2 regions of the Clostridium chromiireducens genome follow, and region 2 is predicted to be linked to the other one. Evidence: a T-box and tRNA genes for the amino acid it is inferred to sense, from the RefSeq annotation. Region 2 holds a T-box; the other holds one or more tRNA genes.

Region 1 (15,659 bases), on a different contig from region 2:
ATTGATAACATCATCATCTAGCCCTTCCTCATAAAGAACTACATCGGGTTTAACTCGCCCTCCACATTTAGTGCAAGTTGGAATACTTTCAGACTTTAAAATAAATTCAGCATCATAGAAAGAGTGACATTTAGTACAGTAGTTTCTATGAACTGACCCATGTAATTCAAAGACATTTTTAGAACCAGCCATTTGATGTAATCCATCTATATTTTGTGTAACAATAGCTTTTAGCTTACCAATTTGTTCAAGTTTAGCTAATGCAATATGTGCATTATTAGGTTTTGCATTTGGATATATAAGTTTATCTTTATAGAATTCAAAAAATTCTTCTGGATATCTCATATAAAAAGTATGGGATACTAATTGCTCTGGAGTAAATGTAGCATTAAGCTTTTGACTAAATAAGCCATTAGAACTTCTGAAATCTGGGATTTTTGAGGCGGTCGATACTCCGGCTCCGCCAAAGAAAACTATGTTGTTACTTTCTTTTAGAATTTGAGTTAACTTTTCTATTTCAGTAATCATGAAATCATCTCCGTAACTTTTTTGATAGTCTTATTATTACATAAATAAATAAAAAAATAAATTACACAGTTGATATTATAAAATATAACTTTTATTCTTTAATATGTTAAAATTATAGTGAAGAGGGTGAAAAAATGAAGAAAAGAGATTATATAGATGAAAGCTTTCAGTTAGGGTCAATGAAAGTAAGTAGAAGAGGAAAAGAAATTTCTATAGAAAATGAAGGACAAAGTAATGCAAATGAAAAAATTATAAAAGAGTTGGCTAACGAGTATGATGAAATGATTAATAATGTTAATAAATTAGTAGAAGATATTAGAGAATTGGTTTCAAAATGTAATCCGCTAGAAATTCTAGAATATGCATATATTGATTTTACGAGTTCGTTAACTGGAATTACATCAGAGTTTCAATTATCAATGGAAAATATACATAGAGGAAAAGAACTAGAGTATATACAAAGTGTTCTTGTTTCAACTGAAAATAAATATATAAAAAATGAAAATAATGATGATGTTGAAGAAATAAAGAAATTTGAAATGATAGCAGATAAAATCAATGAGTTGTATACAATTATGCAGTTTTATTTTTTGTATCATACTGCAAAAATGAGAGAAAATAATGTTGAAGAATTTAATGAGGAAGAAGAAAAATTTTTAATGGAGAGCCAATCCAATATGTTTTTCCGAGGTGATAGATATCCAGTATATGAAATACCACATTTAAACGAGTTATTAGAAGTTCATAGTGATGAGTTTGAAAAATTGTATGGAATAACGACTGATGATTTTATAAACGGATTGTCAAATATTCAGAAATCTTTAACTAGGATTAATTTGGGAGAAATGTTTGAAGAAGAAAATAAAGCATTTTCTCAGATGCTTGAATTGTATATGAAGTATGAAGAATTTAAAAATGGTGAACTTTCAATAAATGAAAGTTATACTGAAGAAGAACTAATAAAAAAATTTAGAGAAAATAGTAAACTTGATTTAGAAAAGGTTCAGTTAGAATTAAATTCTCAAGAGAAAAATGGTAAAAAAGAATATGAAAAAAAGGAATATGAAAAATTTGATTTACAAAAGTTAACTAATTGGCCTATAGAATTATTGGAGGATTTATCATTTAGAATTGGTGAAGATGACAGTTTCTATAGTAGTAATGAATATGCAGGATGGCCACTAATTGAATTACCTGTTTTTAAGAAACCATTTATAAAAATAGATGGGAAATATTATTGTTTTGATTATTATAGTTTATTTGATAATATCTATAGAGTTATTCAAAAGTTATTTAGAGGAAAAGATTCAGCATATGCTGATTTATGGATAAGCAGACAGAATGAAGTTACAGAAAAAATAGTAGATGATTTATTTAAGAAGGTTTTGCCTGGCTGTAAAACATATATATCGAACTATTATCCTAAAAATGGGTCGTTAAAACAATGTGCAGAAAATGATTTATTAGTGATATATGATGATAACTTAATAATAGTTGAGGTGAAAGCTGGCTCATATACTTACAGGGCTCCTATAGTAGATATTGAATCACATATAAATTCTTTAAAGACATTAGTAGAAAAAGCTGACGGACAAGCAGGACGGACTTTAGAGTATTTAAAATCATCAGATATAGTTAAGCTTTATAATAAAGATAAGAGTGAAAAATGTGAAATATCTTTAAACAATTTCAATGAGGTCACATTAATGTGTGTGACACTAGATAATTTTAATGAATTTTGTTCTAAAATTGAAAAATTAAAATTTTTACAAATAAATAAGAACACAATAGCACTTTCAATAGATGACTTTAGAATATATACAGATTACTTTGAATCTCCATTAATCTTTTTGCATTATTTAAAGCAGCGTAAATTAGCAACACAGAACAAAGCGTTATATTTAAATGATGAATTAGATCACTTAGGAATGTATATAGAAAATAACATATATTCAAAAATGTATGAGAATAAAGAAAATAGTCACTTATTTGCACTTGGATATAGAGAAAGACTTGATGAGTATTTTGGTTCTTTAATTAATAGTGAATTTGAAGTAGAAAAACCAATTCAAAGTTTTCCTAAAGAATTTAATGATATAATTAATCTTTTAGATGTGTCTGATTTAAATGAAAAATCCAGATTAGCAAATTTTTTATTAGATTTTTCTAGTGATGAAAAAAATCAATTTGCTGATGGAATTAATCAAGCAATTACACGAGGAAAAGAAATTAATAGAGTCATTCCACTCGGATTAAGAGCAATACCTATTTGCGTATTTTGTCATCAACCTGATATAGAAGATATGCCTGAAAAACTAACTAGTGATTATACAAAATCAACTATGCTAGAATTGCATGATGACTATAGAGTAGAATTAAATTTATTTTATGGGGATAAGATGAATTTAAATGATGTAAAATTTAAGTTTTATGAACCTAGCAATATAAAAACTGAGGAATTAGAGGCAATGATGCAAATGGGTGAAAAATTTGCGTTATCTAGAATAGAAACATATAAGAAACGTAATAATATAAAAAAGATAGGAAGAAATGATTTATGTCCTTGTGGAAGTGGTAAGAAATATAAAAACTGTCATGATAAATAGATTTTAAATTTTTAAAAATAGAAGTATCAGAAAGCATATAAGTACTAGCAGAGTATTTTATATGCTTTTATATTTATATAAAAAGGAATTTGTTATTACTTTCAGTGCTAATACCAGCTCCGCCGAAGAAAACTATGTTATTACTTTCCTTTAAAATCTTTGATAATTTTTCAATACTCATAAAAAACCTCCAATTATGATTTATTTTAATTCTTTAAAATACCGGTTATTAATTTTATTATTGCACAATTATTGGAAAAGATAAAATAGATATATTTCTCTAAAAATAATTGCTAAATTAAACATTTGATGATAAAATGGAAAAAATAATAAAAAGTTTAGTGTAAAAAATTAATACAATTAAAACTGAAAAAAGAAAAGAATTTATCATAAAATGATGTTTACCTCAATTTTGTTATTTTTAGTTATTTAGTACTTAGATTTTGACAATATGGAGGAAAATATAAATATTAGTTTAAGAAAGAGGGGAAGTAAAATGATTAGTTTAAAACATCATATTTTTGTTTGTGCAAGCTGTAGAGTTAATGGAATGCAAAAGGGAATGTGCTTCAGTAAAGATTCGGTAAAGGTTGTGCAAAAGTTTATGGAAGAAGTCGAGGATAGGGATCTAATAAATGAAGTAATGGTTACTAACACTGGATGCTTAGGAGTATGTAACAAAGGACCAATCGTAGTGGTTTATCCAGAAGGTACTTGGTACGGAAATGTAACTATTGACGATGTTGAAAGAATTATGGATGAACATATTGAAGGTGGAAAAGTAGTAGAAGAATTAGTTATCTAAAGAATCTATTTTGCATATAAAGAAAGAAGTCTAAGTATGAAATTGCTTACATTTTACATATATGCTCAATCTAAATGGAAAGAAGAGGTATACATGCCTCTCTTTTTTAGTTTATTAGAAAAATTTATAGTAGAGATAATTTCAATATTTCTAGTTGCAATATATAATCAAAAATATATTTTAACATCAAATAATAAATAATGATAAATTAGCTTAATTAAAAGATATAGAAGTTTGCTGTATTAATTTAGTTAAGATATGATGCACAAAATGTACTGGCGTTAATTTTTTATATATTTAAGATAAAATTAGTGATTTAATATGTAGTGCATGAAGAATGTACTTTTGATTTGAAAAAATTATTAAAAAAATTTGAGAAATGTGTTGACATAATATCCATATCTCGATATAATACTACTTGTATCTGGTGATGACGGCGTAGAGGTAACACTCCTTCCCATTCCGAACAGGAAAGTTAAGGTCTACAGCGCTGATGGTACTGCATGGGAGACTGTGTGGAAGAATAAGACGTTGCCAGGTAATATGGCTCGATAGCTCAGTCGGTAGAGCAGAGGACTGAAAATCCTCGTGTCACTGGTTCGATTCCAGTTCGAGCCACCAAAATAAAAAGCACTAACTTAAAGTTAGTGCTTTTTATTTTTAGAATAATGTCTGAAATAAGTGACATTTAGAATAGCAAGATTGCACTTCTAAATAGCACTTATTAATTTTTTAGGTGTTAAGGAATATTAAACCGTACATTGTTCAACATTTATAGAGTAGTTACCACAGCTAGGACACACTGTTACGCTAACTATATAGCTATCATCAATTTTGCCTAAGCCAAAAAGTTTGTTGAAAGATGTATTTTTGTATTCATTACTAATAGTATTAATTATATACTCATTATCCTTTGTATAAATGTAATAGTGGTATTCGAGATAACGATATGATTTATTTATTTGTTCTTGAGCATCGCAGGAACATTTATCAGCATAATATTCATTTGAAAAACTTACTTCTTCGCCTTCGTTTAAAGCATTTAAGACCATATCTACTGATAAGCCATTAACTTCGCTTTCGTCAGCAAAAAATATTCCGTCACAATTATTTTGTGTTAGTATGTATTCTTTATTATCATAGGTAAATTTATAATCCATAAAATAATCCTCCTAAGACTAGAGTCTAGATTTTATATTTGGATACTCAAGCTTACTAAGCCAAGATACTTAATTGAGTTTCCATATAATCATTATACACTAAATAAATTAGTTATTAGTGCAGCCCTTAATATTTTTTCTCATACATGTGAGCATATTATAAAGAATAACATAAAGTAAACAGATTTACTTTATGTTATATTTTTATATATTTTCAATTTGCCAATCAATTGGTGCTTGGTTTGTAGATATGAGGAATTCATTTGTTTTTGAAAAAGGTTTGCTGCCAAAGAATCCTCTTGCTGCTGATAATGGACTAGGATGAACAGATTTTATTATGTAATGCTTAGAATTAGTAATTAAGCTAGTTTTTGAAATGGCATTATTCCCCCAAAGAATAAAGACTATAGGAGTATCTTTTTTATTTAAAATTTCAATGATTTTGTTAGTGAACTCCTCCCAACCCTTATTCTTATGAGAATTAGCTTCTCCGGCTCTAACTGTAAGTACTGTATTCAATAATAAAACACCTTGATCGGCCCACCTTTTGAGATATCCATTGTTTGGAATATAACAACCTAAATCAGTATGTAATTCTTTATATATATTAATTAAAGATGGTGGTGCTTTCACACCGGGATTAACAGAAAAACTTAATCCGTGTGCTTGATTTGGACCATGGTAGGGATCTTGACCAAGTATAACAACTTTGACATTTTTATAAGGTGTAAAATGAAGTGCATTAAAAAGATCATACATATTAGGATATATAACTTTAGAGTTATATTCATTTACTAAAAATTTTCTGAGATTAATATAATAGTCTTTTTGGAATTCAGATTCTAAATAATTATTCCAATCGTTTTTTAATATTTCAGACATAACATCACCCAATAATTATTATAACATTTTATTACAAGTTTATGTACAATGTATCTTTCACTATGTAAATTTCAAATTTATTTAGTTATATTATTGTTAGTCACGGCAGATACTGTTAAAATGAAAGGTATATAACAAAATGTTAAGTAATATAAAAAATAAGTATATAAAGGAGAATTTACATGGAAAATAAGGTATTAGCTATTGCAGCAGGAAATGAAATAACAGAAAAAGACTTAAATGCGATAATCTCAAGATATCCTCAAGAACAAAGAGGGGCTCTACAAAATGAAGCAAAAAGAAATCAATTAATAGAACAATTAATCTCATTTGAGTTAATGAATAAATTTGGAAAAGAAATAGAATTAGATAAAACACAAGAATATAAAGAAGCTATGGAGAATATATCAAAAGAAGTTATAACTTCAATGGCAATAAATAAAGTATTAGGTGATGTTACTGTTACAGATGAAGAAGTTAAAAAGTATTATGAAGATAATAACGAATCTTTTGGTCAACCAGCAACAGTTGCTGCTAGACATATATTAGTTGAAACAGAAGAAGAAGCTAATAAAGCAAAAGAAGAAATTTTAAGTGGTAAGATATCTTTTGGTGATGCTTCGATGAAATATTCAATGTGTCCATCGAACCAACAAGGTGGAAGTTTAGGCGAATTTTCAAAAGGAATGATGGTTCCAGAATTTGAAGAAGCTGCTTTTACAGCAGAAATAGGTGTGATAACTGAACCAGTTAAGACTCAATTCGGATATCATTTAGTATTAGTAGATGCAAAAAATGAAGCATCAGTTAAAAGTTTTGATGAAGTTAAGGACGATGTTTTAAATCAATTAATAAAAGAAAACCAACATAAGAAATATGATCAAATACTAAAAGAGTTAGAAGGAAAATATGGAGTAGAAAGAAAGTAAATCCATATACAAAAGGTATTGTGAAGAACTTAAAGTGAAGCAATGAACAACCGAAAGAGAATACATATATGTTCCACAGAGCTATGAAAAATTTCGCTGAGCATATCTAAATGGAAAGTTGTACCCACGTCTGCGTGTTCCTGTGACAAGCACAGGACAGGCAGACGTGGAACAACTTCCCGTTAAGATATGCAGCAGCTTATTTTTCAATGCCTGTTCCACATATATGTATTCTCTTTCTTTGTTTTGCTATCACTTTAAGTATTTCACATATACATATTAAAGAATATATGAGTATTGTATTATAAATATATAAACTATATGAAAAGTCTTGAATATTAATTCCTTAAAGGTATCGTAGCTAGAGAAATATAAAAATACCTGTATAAATATATTCCATTTCGGTTGATTATAAGTAAACTTAAAGTATCATCATTCTATATTTCGGTACTACACAATACCTTTCAATAGGTGAACTTTTACAGTAAATCTAGAAAAGAATCAATATATTTATCGGCATATTTAAGAAGCTCGTCCTTAGGAGCGGAGCATTCATAATCATTTACTGCAATTACTTTCATGTTGGCAGCCTTTGCTCCTTGCATTGCTGGAAGTATATCTTCAAATACTAGACAATCCTCAGGATTAATTCCTAACTTAGTTGCTGCTAGTAGGTAGACATCAGGAAAGTTTTTACCTTTGGTAACTTCATCTGTAGTTGTAATTGAATCAAAATAAGCATATATCCCATTATTTTTTAAGCAGGATTCTAATAGGGGAATAGAGTTACTAGTAGCTAGAGCAATTTTTATATTTAAAGATTTTAAGTGATCCAAAAACTCTTTTACACCTAATTTAAGTTTAACATTATTAGAATAATGATTAAACGCCATATTGTGCCAATCAATTAATATTTTCTCAATTGAATCGTCAATGTTAAATCTTTTTTTGAAATAGACAGCGGTCTGCTGAAAGCTTAAATGCTCAATCTCGTTTCTTAAGTCGTCAGGCATAGAATGGCCTTTCATTTGAAGATAATCAACATCAATTTGGGACCAAACCCACATGGAATCCACTAAAGTGCCATCTAAATCAAATATTACGCCTTTTATATTAGTTAACATGGAAACCTCCTAAATTTGTTTGGTATAGTTTTATTACTTATCTGAATCTTATAGGATAGTTAGCATCGTATATTATCATAAGTGGTAAAATAAAATTGTACTATTTTGAATGTGTAATATTAAAAATAGTAAATAAAAAAACTTAAGGATTTTTCCTTAAGTTATAAGAATTTTTAATTATATTCTTGGTCGGGGTGACAGGGATTGAACCTGCGACCTCATGGTCCCAAACCACGCGCGCTCCCAGCTGCGCCACACCCCGATATATTTATAATTATATGATCAAGTATAGTTATTGTCAAGTTTTTTAGTTAGGATATGAGATTAAATTTAGTATAAAAAAAATAGTCCTTCGGTATAAAAAGGAAAAATATTTTGAAAATAATGGAATATAACTATTGATGTAAAGGTTATGATTGAGCTATAATAAGAAATGTAAAGAATGACTTAGAAAAAGAGGGGAATCCGGACGATATATATATATTATTAGAATAAACTAAGTATTCGCCATATAGACGAATTGTCCATCTTTACTGAAAGTGTTATAATTATGTAGTAATTTAGAAAAAATGGAGGAGGGAAGGTTTTAAAAGACCGATGATAGATGAGAAGTAGAGTTTTAGCTATTATGTTAGCTACCGTAATCGTTATAGGTAATTCGGTACCAGCGTTTGCGACGCCAGATAATCAACAGTTAAGTGATTCGAGACAGAAATATGCAGAAATTGAAAGCAAGATATCAGACATCCAGAATAAGATTTATGATTTAGATATACAAATAGAGCCACTACAATTAACGGTGGATAAAAACACAAAGGAAATAAAAAGTATTAATAATGTCATTGATAATACTACAAAAGATATTGATCAATGCAAAAAGGAAATTAATACGTTGGATTTAGCTTTAGGACAAAGAGTTAAAGCAATGTATATGTCTGGTGATTTAGAATTCAGTTATTTGAACTTTATACTTGAATCAGAATCAACAAGTGATTTCTTTTCTAGAGCAGAGGCAGTAAGCAAGATTATAGGTAAAGATAAATCTGCAATAGAGGATATTACAAGTAAAAAAGAAGAATTAAACAATAAGATACAGTCTTTGGAAGATAAAAAAGTTGAAATAGACAAACTTAATAAAGAAATAAAAGCAAGTTTAAATGAATTAGATGGAAAGAAAAAAGAAGAGGAAGCATTAGCTGTTCAAGCTAAAGAAGAAAAGAAGAATTTTGATGCACAATATTTATCACAGCTTGAAAAAGATCTTATAAAGCCTCAAATAGATGCATTAAATAATTCAAATGCTTCAGCTGCAGAACTTCAGGCGGCAATCGATCAACTAAGAAGGATTAGAGATAATCAAATTAAGAGTGAGATTGTTACTAATGAAATTAATGATAAGATAGAAAAGGCTAAATTAGTAGTAGCATCAAAAAAAGCGGCTGAAACAAAAATATCTAAACCAAGTAGAGGTGGAAAAGTATCTGTACCATCAGCAGGAAATGCTCAGGCAATTTTAAATGCGGCATATGCTCAGTTAGGAAAGCCTTATCAATGGGGTGCAACAGGTGTATCAACATTCGATTGTTCAGGATTTACACAATATGTATATGAAAATGCTGCAGGAGTTGATATATCAAGAACAACATATTCACAAATCAATGAAGGACAAGCAGTTAGCCAAGGTGATCTTCAACCTGGAGATTTAGTATTTACTCATCCAGGCCATGTTGGTATATATGTTGGTAATGGGCAAATGATCCATGCACCACAAACAGGAGATGTAGTTAAAGTAGGTCCTGTTTATAGTTTCTATGCAGGAAGAAGAATTGTAAAGTAGTTGACATAAGAAATTAGTTGTTAATATCTGATTTAAGGCTAAAGCCCTTCTGTAACCACACAGAAGGGCTTTTTTTATTTAATGTGTGATGCTATAATGTGAAATGTATGATTAGTAATAATTTTTCATATGATAGAATTAATTATCCAAATTAATGAAGTGTAATTAAACACATTTATAAAGTAAGGGAAGAATAATATGAATGGTGAATTAGAATATATAAGAGAAGATGAAACTATAGATGATCTGCAACTTAAAGGTTTAAATCTAATCCAAAAAAAGGATGGATTTAAATTTGGAATAGATGCTGTTTTGCTATCAGATTTCGCTAATGTAAAAAGTAAGCATAAAGTAATGGATCTATGCACGGGAACAGGGATCGTTCCATTTTTGTTATATGGAAAGTATGGGCCACAAAGCGTATATGGATTAGAAATTCAAGAAGAAATGGTTGACATGGCAAAGAGAAGTGCAAAATTAAACTTACTAGGAGAACAAATTAAATTTTTTCAAGGAGATTTAAAAAATATAGGCAAATTAAAGCAATTTGAAAAGTTTGATGTAGTCACTGTAAATCCTCCTTATAAATTGAATAGCGCTGGAATTATAAATACTAATGATAAGTTAGCGATTGCTAGGCACGAAATATTATGTAATTTAGAAGATGTAATTATTGCATCTAGGATTTTATTAAAGGATAATGGGAGGCTTTTTATGATACATAGGCCTGAAAGATTAGCTGATATTTTCACTTTGATGAGAAAATATAAAATAGAGCCTAAGAGAGTAAAAATGATCCATCCTAAAATAGGTAAAGCTCCTAATATAGTATTAGTTGAAGGACAAAGGGATGGAGGAGCATACTTGAAGTGGGATGCACCATTATATGTTTATGATGATAATGGGAAGTATACTAAGGAAATAGACTCAATATATTGGAGGATATAGTATGGAAAATGGAAAATTATATTTAGTACCAACTCCTATTGGTAATCTGAAAGATATAACACTAAGAGCATTGGAAACTTTGCGGGACGTAGAGATAATAGCGGCTGAAGATACTAGGCAGACGTTAAAATTATTAAATCATTTTGAAATAAAAAAGCCTTTATTGAGTTATCATAAATTCAATGAGCAAATCAAGAGTGATAAGATTATAGAAATGCTTACTGAAGGGAAAAATATTGCATTGGTATCTGATGCTGGAACGCCTGGGATATCAGATCCAGGAAGTGTAATAGTAAAAAGGTGTATAGAAGAAGGACTTGATTTTGAGGTGCTTCCAGGAGCAACTGCTATAACTACAGCTTTAGTTTATTCAGGATTAGATACTACGAAATTTTTATTTAGAGGATTTTTGCCCAGAGAGAATAAGGAACGCAGAGCAATAACGGATCAACTTATGTTAAGTCAAGAAACGATTATATTTTATGAGGCGCCGCACAGATTAATAGATACATTAACATTTTTAAAAGAAACTTTTGGCCATAGAAATATTGCAGTATGTAGAGAATTGACGAAGATATATGAAGAAATTTATAGAGGAACTATAGGGGAAGCCATAGAATATTTTTTGAAAAGTAAACCAAGAGGAGAGTTTGTACTTGTATTAGAGGGAAAAAGGATTGAAGAAATAAAGGAAGAACAAAAGGAAACTTGGATCAATTTATCTATTGAGGAGCATATAATAAAATATATAAATGATGGCATTCCAAAGAAAGAAGCTATAAAGCTTGTTGCTAAAGAAAGAGAATTGCCAAAGAGTGAAGTATATAAATTCTCGACTAATATATAAGTACACCAAATTGTAATCTATATTTTGGTAAGATAAAAACTTCAATATTAATTCAAGAAAGCAAAAAAATACTTAGTTCTATTTTGTTGAATTCCATAATGAAAAAATAGACTATCTCGATAAAGGAGATAGTCTATTAAAAATCATAAATCTATATGATAATGGAAATTAAGTGTGTAAAATTTATCTATTAGTTTTAATTTCATCTAAACATTTAGTACAGATATTTTTACCTTTATAGTTAATTACATCTCTTGCATCTCCACAGAAAATACAAGCTGGTTCATATTTCTTTAAGATTATTTGTTCGCCGTCTACATAAATTTCTAATGCGTCCTTTTCAGCGATATCTAAAGTCCTTCTAAGTTCTATAGGAATAACTATTCTTCCTAACTCGTCTACTCTTCTAACTACACCTGTTGATTTCATAAAAAACTCCTCCTAATTCCATGATTCGACATTCTACTATGATATATTACCAAGTATGTAATATAAAGTCAATGGATATTTCACTTTAATTTATTAAAAAATTACAAATTTCAACGTTAAAAAACATCTTACATAAAATATACTACCATATTTTAGAAAAGTCAAGAGCATTTATTTGTAAAATTATAATATTTATTTTAAAAAAGCAGATTAAGGAAGTTTAGAAGAAAATCATCAAATCACCTAGAATACTGCATTGAGGATAAAATTAAACTTTTGGTACTAAGAATTGTTTTACATATAAAAGCATAAATTGAATTTATAGGGTAAAACATGAAAATGAGGATAATGTAAATAATTATGTCGATTGGTTACATAAATTAGATATTTTTTATGTTTTCTATTTAAAAAGATGTATATCTGCCGTATAATAATAATAGCTTAAGGAGAGTTTAGAATCATAAAGAATAAGTTTGTTAATGATGTTTGAGGTACCTTGTAATCAGTTGATGACTACTATATAATATATTTAAAATTGGAAAGTATAGGTGTATAGGGATGGAAAAAAATTTTGACTCTAATTATATAAAAGATTTGGCAGAAGAAATGTCTAAAAGTAGTTCGATTTCATATGAAGATCTTCCGAAGTATGATCTGTTTTTATCTCAAGTCATAGATTATCTAAACGATAAATTTGCAAATGAAAAGTTTACAAATAATATAGTTCAAAATTATACCAAAAGTGAGGTTATAACTAAACCAGAAGACGGTAAGAAAAGAGGATATACTAAAGTACACTTAATACAATTGGTTTTATTAAGTCACATGAGACCTCTTTTAACTACAGAAGAAATAAAAAAAGTTTTTAGACTAGCGTTTAATGAAGTCAACGATAGAACAGATGACATATTGTCTTGGGAAGAGACCTATAAAACTTTTGTGCAAATTCAAAAAGAGAGTTTTGATGATTATTTAGTTGCATCATTAAATAATGAAGATAGATTAGAAGAGTTAATAAAGAATTTTGATTTAAAAGAAAAAGACGAAGAAAGAATAAAAATTTTCTTATTAGTATTATCATTAATAGCAAAAGCAAGTGTTATTAAGAAATTAGTTCAAAGAATAGTTAACGAATATGAAACAGAATAGACTGTATAAGGATAGATAAATATAAAAGTTAAAACACTTACTTAATAAGCGGTTGTATTATTCAAGCTTATTAAGTAAGTGTTTTATAGATATAGTAGAATTAAAAGTACTCGTGATTTTAAGATATTAAAATTGATTACAGAGGGGAATAGATTATGGAAAAGATTGTTATAAGAGAATCTGTAAGAAATTTAGTTGAGTTTTGCTTAAAGAAAGGTGATATAGACAATAGATTTTCGGGAAGTGCAAGAGCTACAGAAGGTATAAAAGCACACCAAAAAATTCAAGAGGATAATGGGAAGGTCTATGAGGAATATCAAAAAGAGGTGTATCTATCTCATGAGTTTGAAATGGATAGAAGCATAATAAATATTGAAGGGCGAGCAGATGGAATAATTCAAGATGATAGAGTTATCATTGAGGAAATAAAATCTACATATAAGAGTTTTGCATATATTGATGATTCTAATGAGGTGCATTGGGCACAGGCAAAAGTATATGCTCTTATTTATGGAAAACAAAATGGAATTCAAGAGATTTATATTAGGTTATCATATATGCAGCTTGAGACAAATGAAGTGAAAAGCTTTGAAAAGAAATTCACAATAAATGAGCTAAACATATTTGTTTTTAATATATTAAAAGAATACGAGGAATTTAGTATTTTAGTTCTGGAGAAAAAAAATGCTAGAGATAATTCTATAAGAAGTATAAGATTCCCGTTTGAAAGATATAGAGAGGGTCAAAGAAAATTAATTAATATATCCTATCAAACAATAAAGGCTCAATCAATGCTATTTACTCAGGCGCCTACAGGGATAGGTAAGACCATATCAACTATTTTTCCATCTATTAAAGCATTAGGGGAAGGGCTAGGAAACAGGATAATATATCTAACTGCTAAAACTATAAACAAAGAAGTGGCTGAAGATACTTTCGAAAAATTAAGGCAAGGTGGTCTGAAATTTAAAAGTATTGTAATTACTGCAAAAGAAAAAGTCTGCATAAACACTACTTTTGATTGTAATCCTGAAAAATGTATATATGCTAAAAATTACTATGAAAAAGTGAAAGATGCAATATTTTACATTATTGAGAGAGAAGAAAGAATTTCCTCGGAAATATTGAAGAAATATGCTGAAAAACATGAAGTATGCCCGTTTGAACTTTCTCTAGATCTAAGTCTTTATTGTGATGGGATTATAGGCGATTATAATTATGTCTTTGATCCAAGGGTGTCGTTAGGAAGAATATTAGATAGTAAAGGGAATATAATTTTAGTTGATGAAGCACATAACTTAACAGACAGGGCAAGAAATATGTATTCAGCATCGCTTTCAAAAAGTCAAATACTAAAATGCAAAAAGCTAGCTAAAGGTAAGTTGAGTAAATTGCATTCTGTGTTGGGTAAAATTAACAATTGCTTTATTGATTTAAGAAATGAATGCGATCATAAAGAGGTTGAATGGTTTTATGAAGAGGATGCTCCTAAAGAATTGAGTAAGTACTTACAACTCTATTTAAAAGAAAGTGAAGAGATATTAGTAAGAGGAAATAAATTCGATGGTTATGAAGATATATTACAGTTATACTTTGATATAAATGCATTCACTTCCACAATGCAATTATATGATGAAAATTATAGGACTTGTATAGAAAAAGAATCTCAAGAACTTAAAGTGACATTGTTTTGCGTAGATCCATCTAAAAACTTAAAAGAATATTTAGGAAGATGCTATTCTGCGATTTTCTTCTCAGCGACTATATCACCAATTAAATATTATATAAGTATGCTTGGAGGGCATGATGAAACATATAGATTAAAACTTCCATCACCATTTAAAAAAGAAAATCTAAAGGTCTATATTAGTGCAATTAATATTAGATATGCCTATAGGCAAAAAACGTTGCAACTAGTGAAAAGTAAAATTTACAATTTTGTAAATGAGAAAATTGGAAATTACATTGTATTTTCACCTTCATACGCGTACATGGAGATGTTGTATAATGAAGTCAATAATTCAAATATAGAAAAGTTCGAGATTTTAAAACAAAAACCTAATATGAGTGAGGAAGAAAAAAGTGAGTTTTTACGAAGTTTCAAGAACTGCAATAACCTAATAATGTTTTGTGTGCTTGGAGGTATGTTTTCAGAGGGAATCGATTTGCCAGGAGAACAATTAATAGGGAGTATAATAATTGGGGTTGGATATCCAATGATAGATATGAAGAATGAAATAATAAAAGATTTCTATAAGGAAAATGGATATGACTATGCTTATGTATTTCCGGGTATAAATAAAGTCCAGCAGGCTGTAGGACGAGTAATACGAACAGAAAGTGATATGGGGAGAGTTTTGCTTATTGATGATAGGTATATAACTAGTAAATATAATATGCTGCTACCTAGTGAGT
Region 2 (15,659 bases):
TACTAAAAGTTTTTTGTAGATCATTTTTCGTAAGTTTAATTATTGGTAAATCATTTTAGGGTTTATAACTTTTGGATCATAACCATTATTCCTAAGGGCTTTTATAATGGCTTCTTTATGTTCATGCCCAAAGGTTTCCATAGTTATATCAAGTTCAACCGCACTGTTACGATTAATGCTAACAAATTGATTATGATCTAGTTTGATTATATTACCTTGAGCTTCTGCAATTACCTTAGATACATTTGTTAATTCACCAGGTTTATCTGGAAGCAAAACAGAAACTGTACAAATACGTTCTCTTTCAATTAAACCATGTTGTACTAAGGATGCAAAAGTAATCACGTCCATGTTGCCACCACTTATAATAGATACAATTTTTTTATCCTTTACATCTAAGTGTTTTAATGCTGCTACAGTTAATAAACCTGAGTTTTCAGCAAGCATTTTGTGATTTTCAAGCATATCTAGGAATGCTCCTATAAGCTCGTGATCTTCAATAGTTATGATTTCGTCAAGATTTTGTTTTATATATGGAAAAATCTTAGAGCCAGGAGTTTTAACGGCAGTACCATCAGCTATAGTATCCACTGAAGGAAGAGTGATTACTTCTCCGTTTTTTAATGAAACCTGCATGCAGTTTGCACCAGCGGGCTCAACACCAATAACTTTTATGTTAGGGTTAAGAAGTTTAACGAGTGTAGAAACTCCTGTAGCGAGTCCACCGCCGCCTATTGGTACTAAGATTATATCAACGGTTGGTAATTCTTTTATGATCTCCATCGCTATTGAGCCTTGACCGGTTGCTACATCTAAGTCATCAAAAGGATGAATGAAAGTATAGCCTTTTTCTTCGGCAAGTTTTAAAGCGTAATTACAAGCTTCATCATAAACATCTCCATGTAAAATAACTTCTGCTCCATAGGCTTTAGTACGATTAACCTTCATTAGTGGAGTGGTAGTTGGCATTACAATTATTGCTTTTGTATTATAGGATTTTGCAGCGTAAGCTACTCCTTGAGCGTGGTTGCCAGCAGAAGCTGTTACAAGACCTTTGTTTCTATCTTCTTCTGAAAGCGTGCTGATTTTATAGTATGCCCCTCTTATTTTATAAGCACCCGTTTTTTGCATATTTTCAGGCTTGAAGTAGACTTTATTTCCTGTAATATCTGAATAATAATCACTAAACACTAATTTAGTTTTTAAAATTACTCTCTGTACGATTTCGTATGCTTCTTCAAATTTATCTAGTGTCATCATTTTTGTAATATCCCCTTTATATGTATATTGCTTTTAGCTAATAGTTTTATGATAACATGTTAGCATTTTATGTCAAGTAAGAGTTTTTAAGACAGTGAACTTTGTGAGATAAAATAAAAAAGTATATTTAAATTATAAAGAAGAACAAAAATAACAAGTTAATATAATGCTGCAATATCATTTATCAAAATGATATTTATTTGTGTTTAAGACATTAGTAGCATTTTTAACTTGTTATTTTCGAGCATTTTAGATAGTTACAAAATGAAGTATAATAGTTAAAAAAGAAGAGATTTATAGAGGACTTTTACTGTTAATGTCCTTTATGCTTTTCTAGCTTTTTCTTTTTTCTTAACTCAAACTTTTTTTGCTCTTCTTGCTCCTTTTGCTCTTTTGATTTTTGTTTGCGTATTATTTTGCTTTGTTCATGCTGTAATTGCATAGCTATTTGAGCTTTAGTTCCTATGCCTTTAGCATTAACCTCTTTTCTAATACTTCTCTGAAGCCTTTTAGGATTGTGTTTCCTTTCTACTGATTTAAATTCATCAGACAATATCGGCGAACTAAAATTTAAATGATAGAATTTTTTTAGTATGAATTCGTAAGTTTCCTCATCTTTTGGTTCTGAGCCGAAGGTAACTTTGCATACATTATATTCGCCATTTTCAATATTTTCAAAGACACCAATCCAAAATGGATCATCAAAAAGAACTGTTAATTTAATTATTGTTACCATAATTAAATCCTCCTGTATGAAATAAATTTACGGAGAATGGACAACCCCAGGAGGGCAGGTTACTGCTATATTATAATATAGGTTCTGACTACCAACAGAAACAGTGTTTTTATCTCTTAAACATTATTATAATAGAAGAAAGTATCAATGAAAAGAGAACTGTTTATTATTATATTTGCATTATGAGATTTTATTGTATTTTATATAGTTAATATATGAATTTATATATAAACACCATGATAAGGTTTTATAGAGAGATTATATAAAGTGATAAAGTTTAAAATGCAAAAAAGAGCCAGTTTTAATAAACTGACTACATTTTTAATAATTGCTATATTATCTTTGTTGTCCAATCTTCACAGTTCCAAGTTTCAGTTATTATGTCTCTATAAAAGTCAGGTTCATGTGAAACTAATAGAATTGTTCCTTTGTATTCTTTAAGTGCCTTTTTTAATTCATCTTTTGCATCAACATCTAAATGATTTGTAGGCTCGTCAAGTATTAATATGTTAGTCTCATTATTTATAATTTTACAAAGCCTAACTTTTGCAGCCTCACCACCAGATAGAACTCTTATTTGAGATTCTAATTGTTTAGTTGTAAGTCCACATTTAGCAAGAGCAGCTCTTATTTGATATTGAGTATATCCAGGGAACTCTTGCCACACTTCCTCTATACAAGTGTTACTATTATCGCCTCTATCTTCCTGTTCAAAATAACCTATGTATTGATAATCTCCTAGATTAACTTCTCCGCTAAGTGGTTTGATTATACCTAGTAAACTTTTTAAAAGAGTTGATTTACCAAGTCCGTTAGCTCCAACTAATGCTATTTTTTGTCCTCTTTCCATATATAAATTTAATGGTTTTGTAAGAGGAGAGTCATAACCTATAACTAAATCTTTAGTTTCAAAAATAACTTTACCAGAAGCTCTAGCTGGTTTGAAGTTGAATTCAGGTTTTGGCTTTTCCTTAGAAAGTTCAATTACATCCATCTTATCTAATTTCTTTTGTCTAGATTTAGCCATATTAGCAGTAGCAACATTAGCTTTATTTCTAGCAACGAAGTCTTCAAGTCTTGCAATTTCCTTTTGTTGCTTTTCAAAGGCAGCTTCTAATTTCTTCTTGTTTTCTGTATATATTCTTTGGAATTCATCATAATCTCCAACGTATCTAGTAAGCTTTCTTTCATCTACGTGATAAATTAAGTTAACTACTGAATTTATGAATGGGATATCGTGTGAAATTAGTATAAATGCATTTTCATACGATTGAAGGTATCTTTTAAGCCATTCTATATGTTCTTCATCAAGATAGTTAGTAGGCTCATCTAAAAGTAAAATATCAGGAGATTGTAGTAATAATTTACCTAAAAGAATTTTAGTTCTTTGTCCACCTGATAAATCATCAACATCTCTATCTAAGCCTAAATCTAAAAGTCCAAGCCCCTTCGCAACTTCCTCGACTTTTGGATCAATTATATAAAATCCATTATGATCAAGCATGTCTTGAATTGTAGCAGTTCTATCTAACATTTTATTTAACTCATCTTCACTGCAATCACCCATTTTTTCATATAAAGAATTCATTTCGGCTTCCAAATCAAAAAGGTATTTAAAAGCATCTCTTAAAGCATCTCTTATACTTTGTCCTTTAGTTAAAGCAGCATGTTGGTCCATATATCCAACTCTAACATTATTTGACCATATAACATTACCTTCATCAGGCATAAGTTTTCCTGTTACTATATTCATAAATGTTGATTTACCTTCTCCATTAGCTCCAATAAGACCAACATGTTCACCTTTTAATAATCTAAATGATACATCTTCGAAAATAGCTCTATCTCCAAAGCCATGATTCATATTTTTAACAGTAAGTACGCTCATTAATTGCCTCCTAAAATATAAAATAATTCGTTATAAATCTATTCTAAAATAGTTTAAATGATAGGAAGCTACTATGTCAAAGTAAATTTCTTATTTTCTTGGGCATTTAATAAATTTGATTTATATATGGAAGGCGAATTTTTAAGTTTAGAAATATAGAAATAATCAAAAAGTAAGAAATTGTGATGGTCATATGAAAAATTTTTACATATGACCATAAATATTTGAAAAATTAAAAATAAGTCAGAGTTTTATTAATAATATTCCTATTTTGGGGCAAACTTATATTACAAAAAAACATTTATAAATATAATTTTTTAGCAATTATAAATAATATAAAGATTTTTTAAGAAAGGAGATATTATTATGCTAGATTTAAACAAAGAAATAAAAGAAAAGGCAGAAAAAATGAGATGTGAAATGAAAGAATTCACTCAAGATATGAGTAGCGAATTTAGAACTATGACAGGAATTGTAAAAGAAAAAGCTGAAAAATTGAGCAGTGAGATAAGAAATAGGATAATAAGATAAAAATGAAAAGGATAGCAGTCAAGAGGAATCTTACACATGCTATCTTTTTTGTTTTTGAGAACATTATAAAGGAGATTTAAGTAATTTTTTGTATTTTATATAATGCTTCAGTTGCCTAATATAAAAGTAACATAAAAAAACAGAAATCATATTATATAGTGGACATGATTATAAGGTAAGTAGACTACCTCGATCTATTAATTTTCCTTTTCTTAGTGGGATGGGTGCGACGTCATATTTTGAAAGAAACTTTTTTACTTCGTCTCCCCATTTGTAACTATCTAGATCACCAAAGAAAGCCATTTTGTTATTAGAGATCATACCACCAACCCCGCCTATAAAGCCATAATTTAGTGAAGGTAGTAATATATCTCCGGGAGGAAGCAGAAGAATATCAAAGTTATAATTTTTTAAAGATTCAAAAATTCCTCTATCGCTTGTAATTAATGCAGTTTCATTAACGGGTAGGATAGAACATTTGGTGTATCCTTGAGGAACATTAATATGTTTTTTTAAATATTGCGATTTTAAAAGGTTATCGTCACTAAATTTTAATGTGTGTATAAAATAATTCTCTAATATTAAGGAATTTAAAATAATATCACCAGGATATTTATTAGTCAACGAGCTCTTAGAAAAAATATAATCTATATTATTTTCTTTGAGAATATTAATGAAAGTTTCAGAAATATTTTTTTGGATAATGATTTTATCACTTAAACTATTTTTTAATATATTTAATTGAATATCAGGATGACCATTTATAGCTTCATAAACATCATTAGATTTTGGGACTAGAATTGGATTGATTCCAAATTTTGAAAGATTAAGTAATTCTTCTTTTGTCGCTCTATAATCAATAAAACAATGCATAAAATGCTCCTTAAAAAATGTGATAAATAATCTGCTTTTGCAATCTAGCAAGGCAGTTGATTTAAATTATATTTTGAACCTTAGATTTAGATATGTCAATTAATTAACGATTATACGTAAAAAAGGAACTTGTGTTTAACCAAAAATAAAATATAAACTCTGCATATCATTAGATTTTTTATACATACTAATATTAAGAAGGGAGTGAAATCCATGCTTATTTTAAAATTAGCTTATAGTGAAGACTTGACTTTTTCTCGGGACCTGCAAGAGCTAAGAGAGCTACTGAAGAAGAAAAATATCTTAATAGGGTTTGTTGAAAGCATCGAAGGAAATACTCATATAATTAAGATAATTTCTGAGGATGAATGTTATAATGAAAAAATAAAAGAAGTTATTAACTTATATGTTAGTAATATTTTATATAGAATAGTAATTGATAATTATAGAAAAAAAGAAATGTTTGAATTCATAACGGATAACTATTTTTTCTTAAAACAAAGTGAGATACTGGAGGTGGAAGATCAAATAGTTAAAGTATTAAAATATGAAGAAACTACTCAAAATGAAGATTCTATATATTGCTTAAATAAAATAAACTTAATGGTAGAAATGATTAGAGATTGTATAAGTGAAAAACAAGAACTTAATATAGATGGGTTTATAACTTTTAGAATGCGAAAACTTAGAGGTGATATTGAGAAAATTATAGATAAAGTTGTGGAAAGATATATGGTCGAAAAGGAATATAAGGAATTTATAAAATTACTAAAGTATTTTGTAGAGTTACAGGAATCTAAGATAGAAGAAGTTAATATAATAATAGAAGAAGGGAATAATTATATTATTCGGGATAAAGAAGGTAAAAATTTATATTACGATTTTTGCAATGAATTAATAACGGAACAAAATAAAGTAGATTTAAATATTGAGGACATACTAATAAGTGGACTTATTACAAATGCACCAAAAGCTATAAATATTTTTGGTAAAGAAAATTGCAACAATAAGGAGTTTTTGGATACAATAGAAAATGTGTTTGAAAATAGAGTGACTTTTTATGAAGCAAACAACGAATATAATTCTGAAAAAATAATTGCGAAAAAATATTGACACGTATTAATAAAGATGATATACTAATATTCGTTAAGAAGAAACAGCCGTTTCTCACCTAACAGTGTTAATTCTACTGGTTGGGTTAATGGATATCTATTTATGCATTATGCATGATGTATTGATAATGTTGAGACGGCTATATGGCCGTCTTTTTATTATGTATGTAATTTTTCGGAGGTGAAAAATATTAATAAAGATTTTTCTATGAATGAAGAAATAAGAGAAAAAGAACTTAGAGTGATTGGAAGCGATGGGGAGCAATTAGGTGTTATCTCATCAGCTGAAGCAAGAAGACTTGCAGAAGAGAAAGAAATGGACTTAGTTATGATTTCTCCTAATGCTACACCACCAGTTTGTAAGATTATGGACTTTGGTAAGTATATATATGAGCAATCAAAAAAGGAAAAAGAAGCTAAGAAAAAGCAAAAAATTGTAAGTATTAAAGAAATAAGATGCAGTCTAACTATTGAGGAACATGATATTGACATAAAAGCAAAAAATGCAAGAAAGTTCCTATTAGATGGAGATAAAGTTAAAATCACTGTCAGATTTAGAGGTAGAGAAATGGAACTTTCCCACATTGGGCAAAGAATTCTTAATAACTTTGCTTCTAAATTAGAAGATGTCTGCCTAATAGAGAAACATCCTAAAAGAGAAGGCAGAAGCATGACAATGGTTTTAGGGCCTAAGAAGGCATAACTTGAGAGGAGGATTTTAATCATGCCAAAAATGAAAAGTCATAGAGGTGCAGCAAAAAGATTCAAAAAGACAGGTACAGGAAAGATCAAGAGAGCTAAAGCGTTTAAGAGTCATATCTTAACTAAGAAGAGCTCAAAGAGAAAGAGAAATCTTAGAAAAGCTGGATACGTTTCAGTAACACAAGAAAAAACTATTAAGAAATTATTACCATACCTATAAAATAGAGGTAGTGCAGGAGGTTTAAGTAATGGCAAGAGTAAAGAGAGCGAAAAATTCTCGTAAAAATCATAAAAAAGTTTTAAAACTTGCAAAAGGATACTATGGTGGAAAGAGCAAGTTATTTAAAACTGCTAATGAATCAGTAATAAGAGCATTAAGAAATTCTTATGTTGGAAGAAAGAATAAGAAGAGAGATTATAGAAGCGTATGGATCGCAAGAATAAACGCTGCTACAAGAATGAATGATTTATCATATTCAAAATTCATGAACGGAATTAAATTAGCTGGAATAGATATCAATAGAAAAATGTTATCAGAGATAGCTATAAATGATCCTAAGGCGTTTTCAGAATTAGTAGAAGTTGCTAAGAAACAATTAAACGCTTAATACATAAAATGCGGCTTAGGCCGCATTTTATTTTATTTATAAAATAATTTATAGTAATGGTATAGCTGTTTCTTGTTTCGAAGATTATATATAAGTATATAGGAATGTTGTGGCGGCTCTTGGTAATGAGCTTGAAAGTATGATTTGTAAGAAAAGCTGAATAGGTTAGAGGTGTAGAACTTTGATATTTATTGAAAGTAAAGAAAATAATTTGTTTAAGTATACCAAGAAACTTAAAGAAAGAAAAAATAGAAATAAAAATAATCAATATATAATAGAAGGGTTTAGATTGATTCAAGAGGCATTCAAAGCGAAAGTTAATATAGATTATTTAATTGTTACAGAAGATGCATTTGAGAGAATTGATCAATTTTTATTACATTACATAACTGAGGATACAAAAATATATAAAATAAGTGAAAGCTTATTTAAAGAATTAATTTCTACAGAAGGGCCACAAGGAATAATTGCTGTAATTAATATGAATTCAATGTCATTAAGTGATAATGGTGATTTCTATTTGCTTTGTGATAAAATACAGGATCCTGGTAACTTAGGAACTATAATAAGAACTTCTCATGCGGCAGGAGTACAAGGGATTATATTAACAAAAGGAACTGTAGATATATACAATGAAAAAACTATTAGATCTACAATGGGTTCTATATTTTATATTCCTATTCATTATGATGATGAGAATTTAACATTAGTTAAGCAATTAAAAGAGAAGGGATTCAACATAGTTGTTACATCACTTGATACTGATAAAAACTTTTTTGACGTAGATCTAAAGGGTAAAGTTCTGCTAGCTGTTGGAAATGAAGGTAATGGAGTGAGTAGTGAAGTATTTGATTTGGCTAATACTAAAGTTAAAATCCCTATGCCTGGTAATGCAGAATCTCTAAATGTAGCTATAGCTGCGTCAGTTATAATGTATGAAAAAGTAAGGCAAAGTAATTTGTAAAGATATCATAAAATTGAGTATTGATATTTTTAGGATTTATTTGTATAATTAGTTGTATTAATGAAATATTTAAAAACTGTGAATGAGAGAGTAGATATTAGAAGAATTTTAAGGGAGAGAAGGTCATAGACTGCAAGCCTTCTTAAATAATATAATATTGAAGTTCACTCAGGAGTTCTAGCTGTGAAATTTTTAGTAGTAGCTAGCGGCAAAAAAAGTCGTTAATTAAATTAAGTTGGGTTGCTTTAGTGATAAAGCTCCAATTAGGGTGGTAACGCGGATTTTTCGTCCCTTTTTATGGGGGCGATTTTTTTGTGTAAAAATTTGCTCAGTATAATAATTTGTGATTAATTCAAGTCTAGCCGGTAAGGGGTTAAGATTTTTGAAGTGTGTTTTAAGAAATAAATGAAAAATCACTTTATTGGCGACTAAAAGTAAATAATATGACATTGTTTGCTGAATTTATTGAAAGGAGAACAATTATGAAAGAAAAACTTAAAGAATTGCAAGAGCTTGCATTAAATCAAATTGAAGCTGTAAAAAATAGCAGTGAATTAGAAGAGATAAGAGTAAAGTTCTTAGGTAAAAAAGGAGAACTTACTACAATATTAAGAGGTATGGGAGGATTATCTCCAGAAGAAAGACCGATAGTTGGAAAAATGGTGAATGAAGCTAAAGCTGTTGTTGAAGAGAAACTAGAAAGCATATTAAAAACTATTAAAGATAAGGAAAAGTCAGAAAAACTTGCTGGAGAAACTATAGATATTTCACTTCCAGGAAGAAAAAAAGTAATAGGAAAAAGGCATCCTTTAGACCTAACATTACAAAGCATGGAAGAAATCTTTATTTCAATGGGTTTCACTATTGAAGAAGGTCCAGAAGTTGAACTTGACCGTTACAATTTTGAGGCATTAAATATCCCTAAGAATCATCCGGCAAGAAGTGAACAAGATACTTTATATATCAACGATAATATAGTTCTAAGAACTCAAACTTCACCAGTTCAAATTAGAACTATGGAAAATCAAAAACCTCCAATAAAAATGATATCACCTGGTAAAGTATATAGATCAGATTCAGTAGATGCTACTCACTCGCCAATATTCTATCAAATGGAAGGTTTGGTTATTGACAAAGGAGTTACTTTTGCTGATTTAAAAGGAACATTAGAATTATTTGCTAAGAAGATGTTTGGAGATAAGGTTCAAACTAAATTCAGACCGCACCATTTCCCGTTCACAGAGCCATCTGCTGAAATGGATGCAACTTGCTTTGTTTGTGGTGGAGAAGGATGTAGAGTGTGTAAAGGCAGTGGTTGGATTGAATTATTAGGTTGCGGTATGGTTCACCCAAATGTTCTTAGAAATTGTGGGCTTGATCCAGAAGTTTATAGTGGATTTGCTTTTGGATTTGGTGTTGATAGAATGGTAATGTTGAAATATGGAATAGATGATATAAGATTACTTTATGAAAGTGATATGAGATTCTTAAATCAATTTTAAGAACTTATAGCATAACATCTTTCATGAGTTCTAGTAATTAGAAACTTGGAGATTTAAGAATATATATTTTTAACCATATATATTCTAGAGAATATTACCATATATATTCTTCAGAATATGCACCTTAAAAAAAGCAGCTATGCTGCAATTAAGATCTTATCACATATAAAAAAGTGCGAAGCACAATTAAGAACTTTTACACTTATAAAAATGAGGGTAAGAGATATTAGATTTAGAGCGAATTAATTACTTCGTTGTTAAAAGAGGAGGAAGCAAAATGAAAGTACCATATAACTGGCTTAAAGATTATGTTGATATAAATGTTAGTCCTAAAGAATTAGGAGATAAATTAACTTTAACTGGTTCACAATTAGAGGAACTTGTTGTTCAAGGTGATGTAATTCAAAATGTGGTTACATGTAAAATTAATAAAATAGAAAAGCATCCAGATGCAGAAAAATTAAGTATATGTCAGGTTGACATAGGCACTGAAGAAATACAAATAGTTACAGCTGCAACCAATATGAAAGAACAAGACATTGTACCAGTTGCTCTTCATGGTTCTACATTAGCTGATGGATCTAAAATTAAAAAAGGTAAGCTTAGAGGAGAAGTGTCAAATGGTATGTTCTGTTCAGAAGAAGAATTAGGCATAGCGGGAGATGAACCAGTACATGGATTAATGATTTTACCTGCGGATACTAAAATCGGAGCTGATATTAAAGAAGTTTTAGGTTTAAATAAGGCTATCTTGGATTTCGAAATAACTTCAAATAGACCAGATTGTTTAAGCATGGTTGGGATGGCAAGAGAAACAGCGGCAGCGCTTAGAACTACTTATAAAATGCCTAATTTAGATTATGAAGCAAAATGTTCTAAGAATATAAGTGATGAACTAACAGTTGAAGTTAAAGATTCACTTTGTAATAGATATATTGCAAGAGGAATTAAAAATGTTAAAGTGCAGCCATCACCAGGATGGATGCAGGAAAGACTTCTTGAAGCAGGAATTAGACCTATAAATAATATAGTTGATATAACAAATTTTGTAATGCTTGAAATTGGGGAACCAATGCATGCTTTTGATAAGAGAGAAATCACTACTAATAAAATAGTTGTTGAAAGAGCTAAAGATAAAGAAAAATTCACGACTTTAGATGAAGTAGAAAGAGAATTAGATGATTCCATGCTTTGTATTAAAGATGGAGGCAACACTATAGGCCTTGCTGGAATAATGGGTGGCTTAAACTCAGAAATAAAAGAAGATACTACTGAAGTTGTTTTTGAATGTGCAAACTTTGATGGTACTAACATAAGAGTGAATTCTAAGAAGTTAAATTTAAGAACAGAGGCTTCAAGCAGATTTGAAAAAGATATTGATCCTAATTTGGCTGAAATAGCAATAAACAGAGCATGTAGTTTAATATGTGAATTAAATGCTGGAGAAGTTATGGAAGGCACTATAGATGTTTATAACAATAAAAAAGAAGCATCAACTGTAACTGTTGATTCAAATTGGGTTAATAACTTCCTTGGAACAGATCTTTCTAAAGAAGAGATGAAGAGATGTTTAGATAGTGTTGATTTATTCACAGAAATTAATGGTGAAAATTTAGTTGTAACAGCATCAACTTTCAGAGTTGACATTGCAATTAGAGAAGACATAGCTGAAGAAATAGCAAGAATTTATGGATATGAAAAGATTCCTACAACAATTTTCAAGGTGTCTACAGAAAGAGAACCTAGATATAGAAAAGGAATGTTAGATAACAGAGTAGTATTGCTTGCAACAGGAAGTGGATTAAATCAATCTATTAGTTACTCATTTGTATCTCCAAAGGTATTTGATAAAATCAATTTACCTGAAGATAGTGAACTTAGAAAGGTTGTTAAGATAAAGAATCCATTAGGAGAAGACTATAGTGTAATGAGAACATCAACACTTCCTTCAATTATGGAATCTCTCGGAAGAAATTATTCTAGAAATAATTCATATGTTAGATTATTTGAAATGGGTAAAGTTTATATTCCAAATGAAGATGAAACAAAGCTTCCAATAGAAAAAAATACCTTAACTATAGGTATGTATGGAGATTGTGATTATTTAGAACTTAAGGGTGTTGTTGAAAACATAACTGAGGGTCTTGGAATAAAAAATGTTAAATATGAAAGAGAAAGCGAAAATGTAAGCTACCATCCTGGAAAAACAGCTAAGATTGTTGTTGCCAGAAACAATGCTGGAACACTTGGAGAAGTTCACTTAGATGTTTGTGAGAATTATGGTTTAGATGTACCATGCTTTGTTGCTGAGTTAGATTTAGATGTTTTATATGAAAATGCTGATATGGATAAAAAGTATAAAGCATTACCTAAATTCCCAGCAGTGACAAGAGATATAGCATTACTTGTTGATGATAGTCTTCTAGTTCAAGAAATTGATGAAACAATTAAAAAAGCTGGTGGAAACTTAGTTGAAAAAGTGGAATTGTTTGATATATATAAAGGAAAACAAATTCCAGAAGGTAAGAAGAGTATAGCTTATGCTATTTGGTACAGAGATGAAAGTAAAACATTAACAGATAAAGATGTTAATAAAGTTCATGAAAAGATTCTAAAATCTTTGGAATATAAACTTGGAGCCACATTAAGAGACTAAAAAGTATAATATAATAAGAATTTTATTTTAAAAGATGAAAAACTACGTAAAAATATATATTGTTTTTACGTAGTTTTTTTAATTTTTATAAAAAAATATCAGTATGAAGGAGGAAATACCATGTTTTTATAGAATAGATATACTTAAAGTGGTTAAAAGTGGTGTTAAGTGGTATAAAATAGAGGAGAATTTCAAAAAGTATCAAAGTGGGAGCTGAGAATAATGTTTATTGGGGAATATCAACATGCGTTAGATCCTAAGAATAGAATAATTGTTCCAGTGAAGCTTAGAGAAGGTCTGGGAAATAAATTTGTTATTACAAAAGGCCTAGATGGATGTTTATATGCTTATCCGCTTGGAGAATGGAAAATACTAGAAGATAAATTAAAAACTTTGCCTTTAACAAATAAAGATGCACGATCTTTTGTACGATTCTTTTTTTCTGGGGCTTGTGAGGTAGAATTAGATAAACAAGGTAGGGGATTAATTCCACAAAATTTAAAAGAATATGCAAGTATAGAAAAGGACATAGTAAGTATTGGAGTATTATCTAGAGTAGAAATATGGAGCAAAGAAAAGTGGAATGAATATAACGAATCAAGTATAGATTTTGATTCAATTGCAGAAAAAATGAATGATTTAGGAATATAAGGAGTTTTTAGTATGGAATTTAAACACGTTTCAGTATTATTAAATGAGTGCATAGACGCACTAAATATCAAGGAAAATGGAATTTATGTTGATTGTACTTTAGGTGGTGCAGGACATTCTTCCCATATTTTAAAGCATCTATCATCTGATGGAGTGCTAATAGGTATAGATCAAGACAAAGATGCGCTAAGTGCAGCTAAAGAAAGGCTAAGGGATTTTAGTAATGTAAAATATGTTCATAGTAATTTTTATAGTATAGATAACATTTTAAATGATTTAGAGATTGAAAAAGTTGATGGAATTTTAATGGATCTTGGTGTTTCATCATATCAGCTTGACGAAGCATCTAGAGGATTTAGTTATATGAAGGATGCACCATTGGATATGAGGATGAACAGAGATAATGATTTTTCTGCTTATGAAATTATAAATACTTATTCAGAAGAAAATTTATATAAAATCATAAAGGATTATGGTGAAGAAAGATTTGCTAAAAGAATTGCAAATTTTATAGTTAATAGAAGGGTAGAAAAGCCTATAGAAACAACTTTTGAACTAGTAGATATTATTAAAGCTGCTATTCCAGCCAAAATGAGAAGAGAAGGACCTCATCCAGCTAAAAGGACATTTCAGGCGATTAGAATAGAAGTTAACTCAGAATTGAAAATACTAAATAAAACTATAGAAGATGGAGTGAATAGATTAAATAAAGGGGGAAGAATGGCAATAATAACTTTCCACTCTTTAGAGGATAGAATTGTAAAACTTAAATTTAGAGAATTAGAAAACCCATGTAATTGTCCAAAAGAATTTCCGATTTGCGCTTGTGGAAAATTACCACAAGTTAAGAATATATCAAAAAAAGGCATAGCACCAACTGAAGAGGAAATTGAAGAAAATCCAAGGAGTAGAAGCGCTAAATTGAGGATAATTGAAAAAATATAATTATTATTATGTTATAAATATGTTGGGATGTGAATAAAATGGGAAGAAGAGAATATGATTATATAAAAGGGAATACAGCATTAGCACCAGAAAGAAAAACCAGGGTACGTAAACCAGAGAAGAAATATAAGGAAATACAAAGAAGAAAAAATATAACAAACAAGAACAATTTATTGAGAAACAGCAGAAGAAATGATAGAAAATATATGTTAACTGTAGCAGTAGTCATAATTGGTCTTGGATTTATAACTATTTCTGGGGATAATAAAATTTATAGTATGCAAAGTAAAGTAAGTAAATTAAGTGCTGAAATTAAGCTAACACAAGAAGAAAATGAAGCTATAAAAGTTAAATTACTTAAGTTTTCATCTTTAAACAATATAGAACAGAATGCTTCAAATAAATTGGCTATGTTTGTTCCAAAGAAAGAGGAAACTGTAAGGATTGATTTTGCTCAGAATTATTTTGAGGATATAAAACCGACCAATACAGAATCTAACCCTAAAAAAGATACTTTATTCTCTAAACTAACAAGTTTACTTAAGTAGTCGTAGTAATTTGTGTTCCCACATAAATAATAATAAGTTAAATTATCGGTATTTTGAGGGTTATGTAAGGTATAATTAGGAATAATAAGTCAATGTGTACTATTGTACTTAAATCTAAATGGAAGATATATTTTACTGAATTTTAGAAGGTGAAGTCTTCCATTGTTAGATTAACTTTATGATGTGCTATGGTAAGTATATTTACTAATGAGTAACTATAAGGCAAGGATATTGTATATAACATAAAATATACAAAGTATCTTTGACTTATTGTCTTTTCATATACCAAAAGAAAGTACATGGGGGAAGTAGACGTTGAAAAAGAAAAATTATAAAGATAGAGCAAAAATGCGCCAAAGGATGAGTTTTGCTGCTTTTGTCTTGACTTTTGTTTTTGCAATATTAACAATAAGACTTTCATATATAATGATAGTTAAGAGAGCTGACTATGCGGCAAGGGCAGAGGAACAATGGACAAGCGAAGTAAAAATAGATGCTATAAGGGGAAGAATACTAGACAGAAATGGTAAGGAACTTGCTGTATCCGCTAATGTTTATAGAGTTGACTTCGATTTGAATTCTATAAGGTCATATTTGAAAAGAACATTAAAAGATCTGAAAAAGACTGAAATTGATCAAATGAAGAGCGTAGGAATTCCTATTCCTTCTGGAGATGAAGGATT

The links. The T-box of region 2 lies ahead of pheS (phenylalanine--tRNA ligase subunit alpha). A T-box ahead of a tRNA ligase gene usually reads a tRNA of that ligase, here a tRNA-Phe.
Region 1: it has a tRNA-Phe gene. The T-box ahead of pheS (phenylalanine--tRNA ligase subunit alpha) is inferred to sense a tRNA for this amino acid. The anticodon was not compared.

Annotation. Positions count from the first base shown of each region.
Region 1 covers NZ_QXDJ01000001.1:1,284,293-1,299,951, reverse strand. Annotated here, with positions in the region: gene D2A34_RS05170 (NAD-dependent protein deacylase) at 1-528, opposite strand, end outside; gene D2A34_RS27125 (YecA family protein) at 663-3,134, shown strand; partial or broken gene D2A34_RS05160 (NAD-dependent protein deacylase) at 3,229-3,315, opposite strand; gene D2A34_RS05155 (2Fe-2S ferredoxin) at 3,631-3,939, shown strand; rRNA gene rrf (5S ribosomal RNA) at 4,363-4,479, shown strand; tRNA gene D2A34_RS05145 (tRNA-Phe) at 4,485-4,560, shown strand; gene D2A34_RS05140 (DUF3785 family protein) at 4,689-5,099, opposite strand; gene D2A34_RS05135 (uracil-DNA glycosylase) at 5,304-5,981, opposite strand; gene D2A34_RS05130 (peptidylprolyl isomerase) at 6,164-6,910, shown strand; gene D2A34_RS05125 (HAD family hydrolase) at 7,390-8,034, opposite strand; tRNA gene D2A34_RS05120 (tRNA-Pro) at 8,221-8,296, opposite strand; gene D2A34_RS05115 (C40 family peptidase) at 8,639-9,871, shown strand; gene D2A34_RS05110 (tRNA1(Val) (adenine(37)-N6)-methyltransferase) at 10,070-10,819, shown strand; gene rsmI (16S rRNA (cytidine(1402)-2'-O)-methyltransferase) at 10,821-11,666, shown strand; gene D2A34_RS05100 (AbrB/MazE/SpoVT family DNA-binding domain-containing protein) at 11,850-12,095, opposite strand; gene D2A34_RS05095 (DUF1836 domain-containing protein) at 12,654-13,244, shown strand; gene D2A34_RS05090 (ATP-dependent DNA helicase) at 13,400-15,659, shown strand, end outside.
Region 2 covers NZ_QXDJ01000004.1:116,736-132,394, reverse strand. Annotated here, with positions in the region: gene ilvA (threonine ammonia-lyase) at 40-1,260, opposite strand; gene D2A34_RS16470 (YjdF family protein) at 1,574-1,996, opposite strand; gene D2A34_RS16465 (ABC-F family ATP-binding cassette domain-containing protein) at 2,328-3,884, opposite strand; gene D2A34_RS26810 (hypothetical protein) at 4,251-4,415, shown strand; gene D2A34_RS16460 (DUF6873 family GME fold protein) at 4,584-5,288, opposite strand; gene ytxC (putative sporulation protein YtxC) at 5,502-6,401, shown strand; gene infC (translation initiation factor IF-3) at 6,582-7,103, shown strand; gene rpmI (50S ribosomal protein L35) at 7,125-7,322, shown strand; gene rplT (50S ribosomal protein L20) at 7,351-7,710, shown strand; gene D2A34_RS16435 (TrmH family RNA methyltransferase) at 7,892-8,674, shown strand; T-box leader at 8,744-8,970, shown strand; gene pheS (phenylalanine--tRNA ligase subunit alpha) at 9,157-10,176, shown strand; gene pheT (phenylalanine--tRNA ligase subunit beta) at 10,454-12,832, shown strand; gene mraZ (division/cell wall cluster transcriptional repressor MraZ) at 13,055-13,483, shown strand; gene rsmH (16S rRNA (cytosine(1402)-N(4))-methyltransferase RsmH) at 13,496-14,428, shown strand; gene D2A34_RS16410 (cell division protein FtsL) at 14,467-14,976, shown strand; gene D2A34_RS16405 (stage V sporulation protein D) at 15,292-15,659, shown strand, end outside.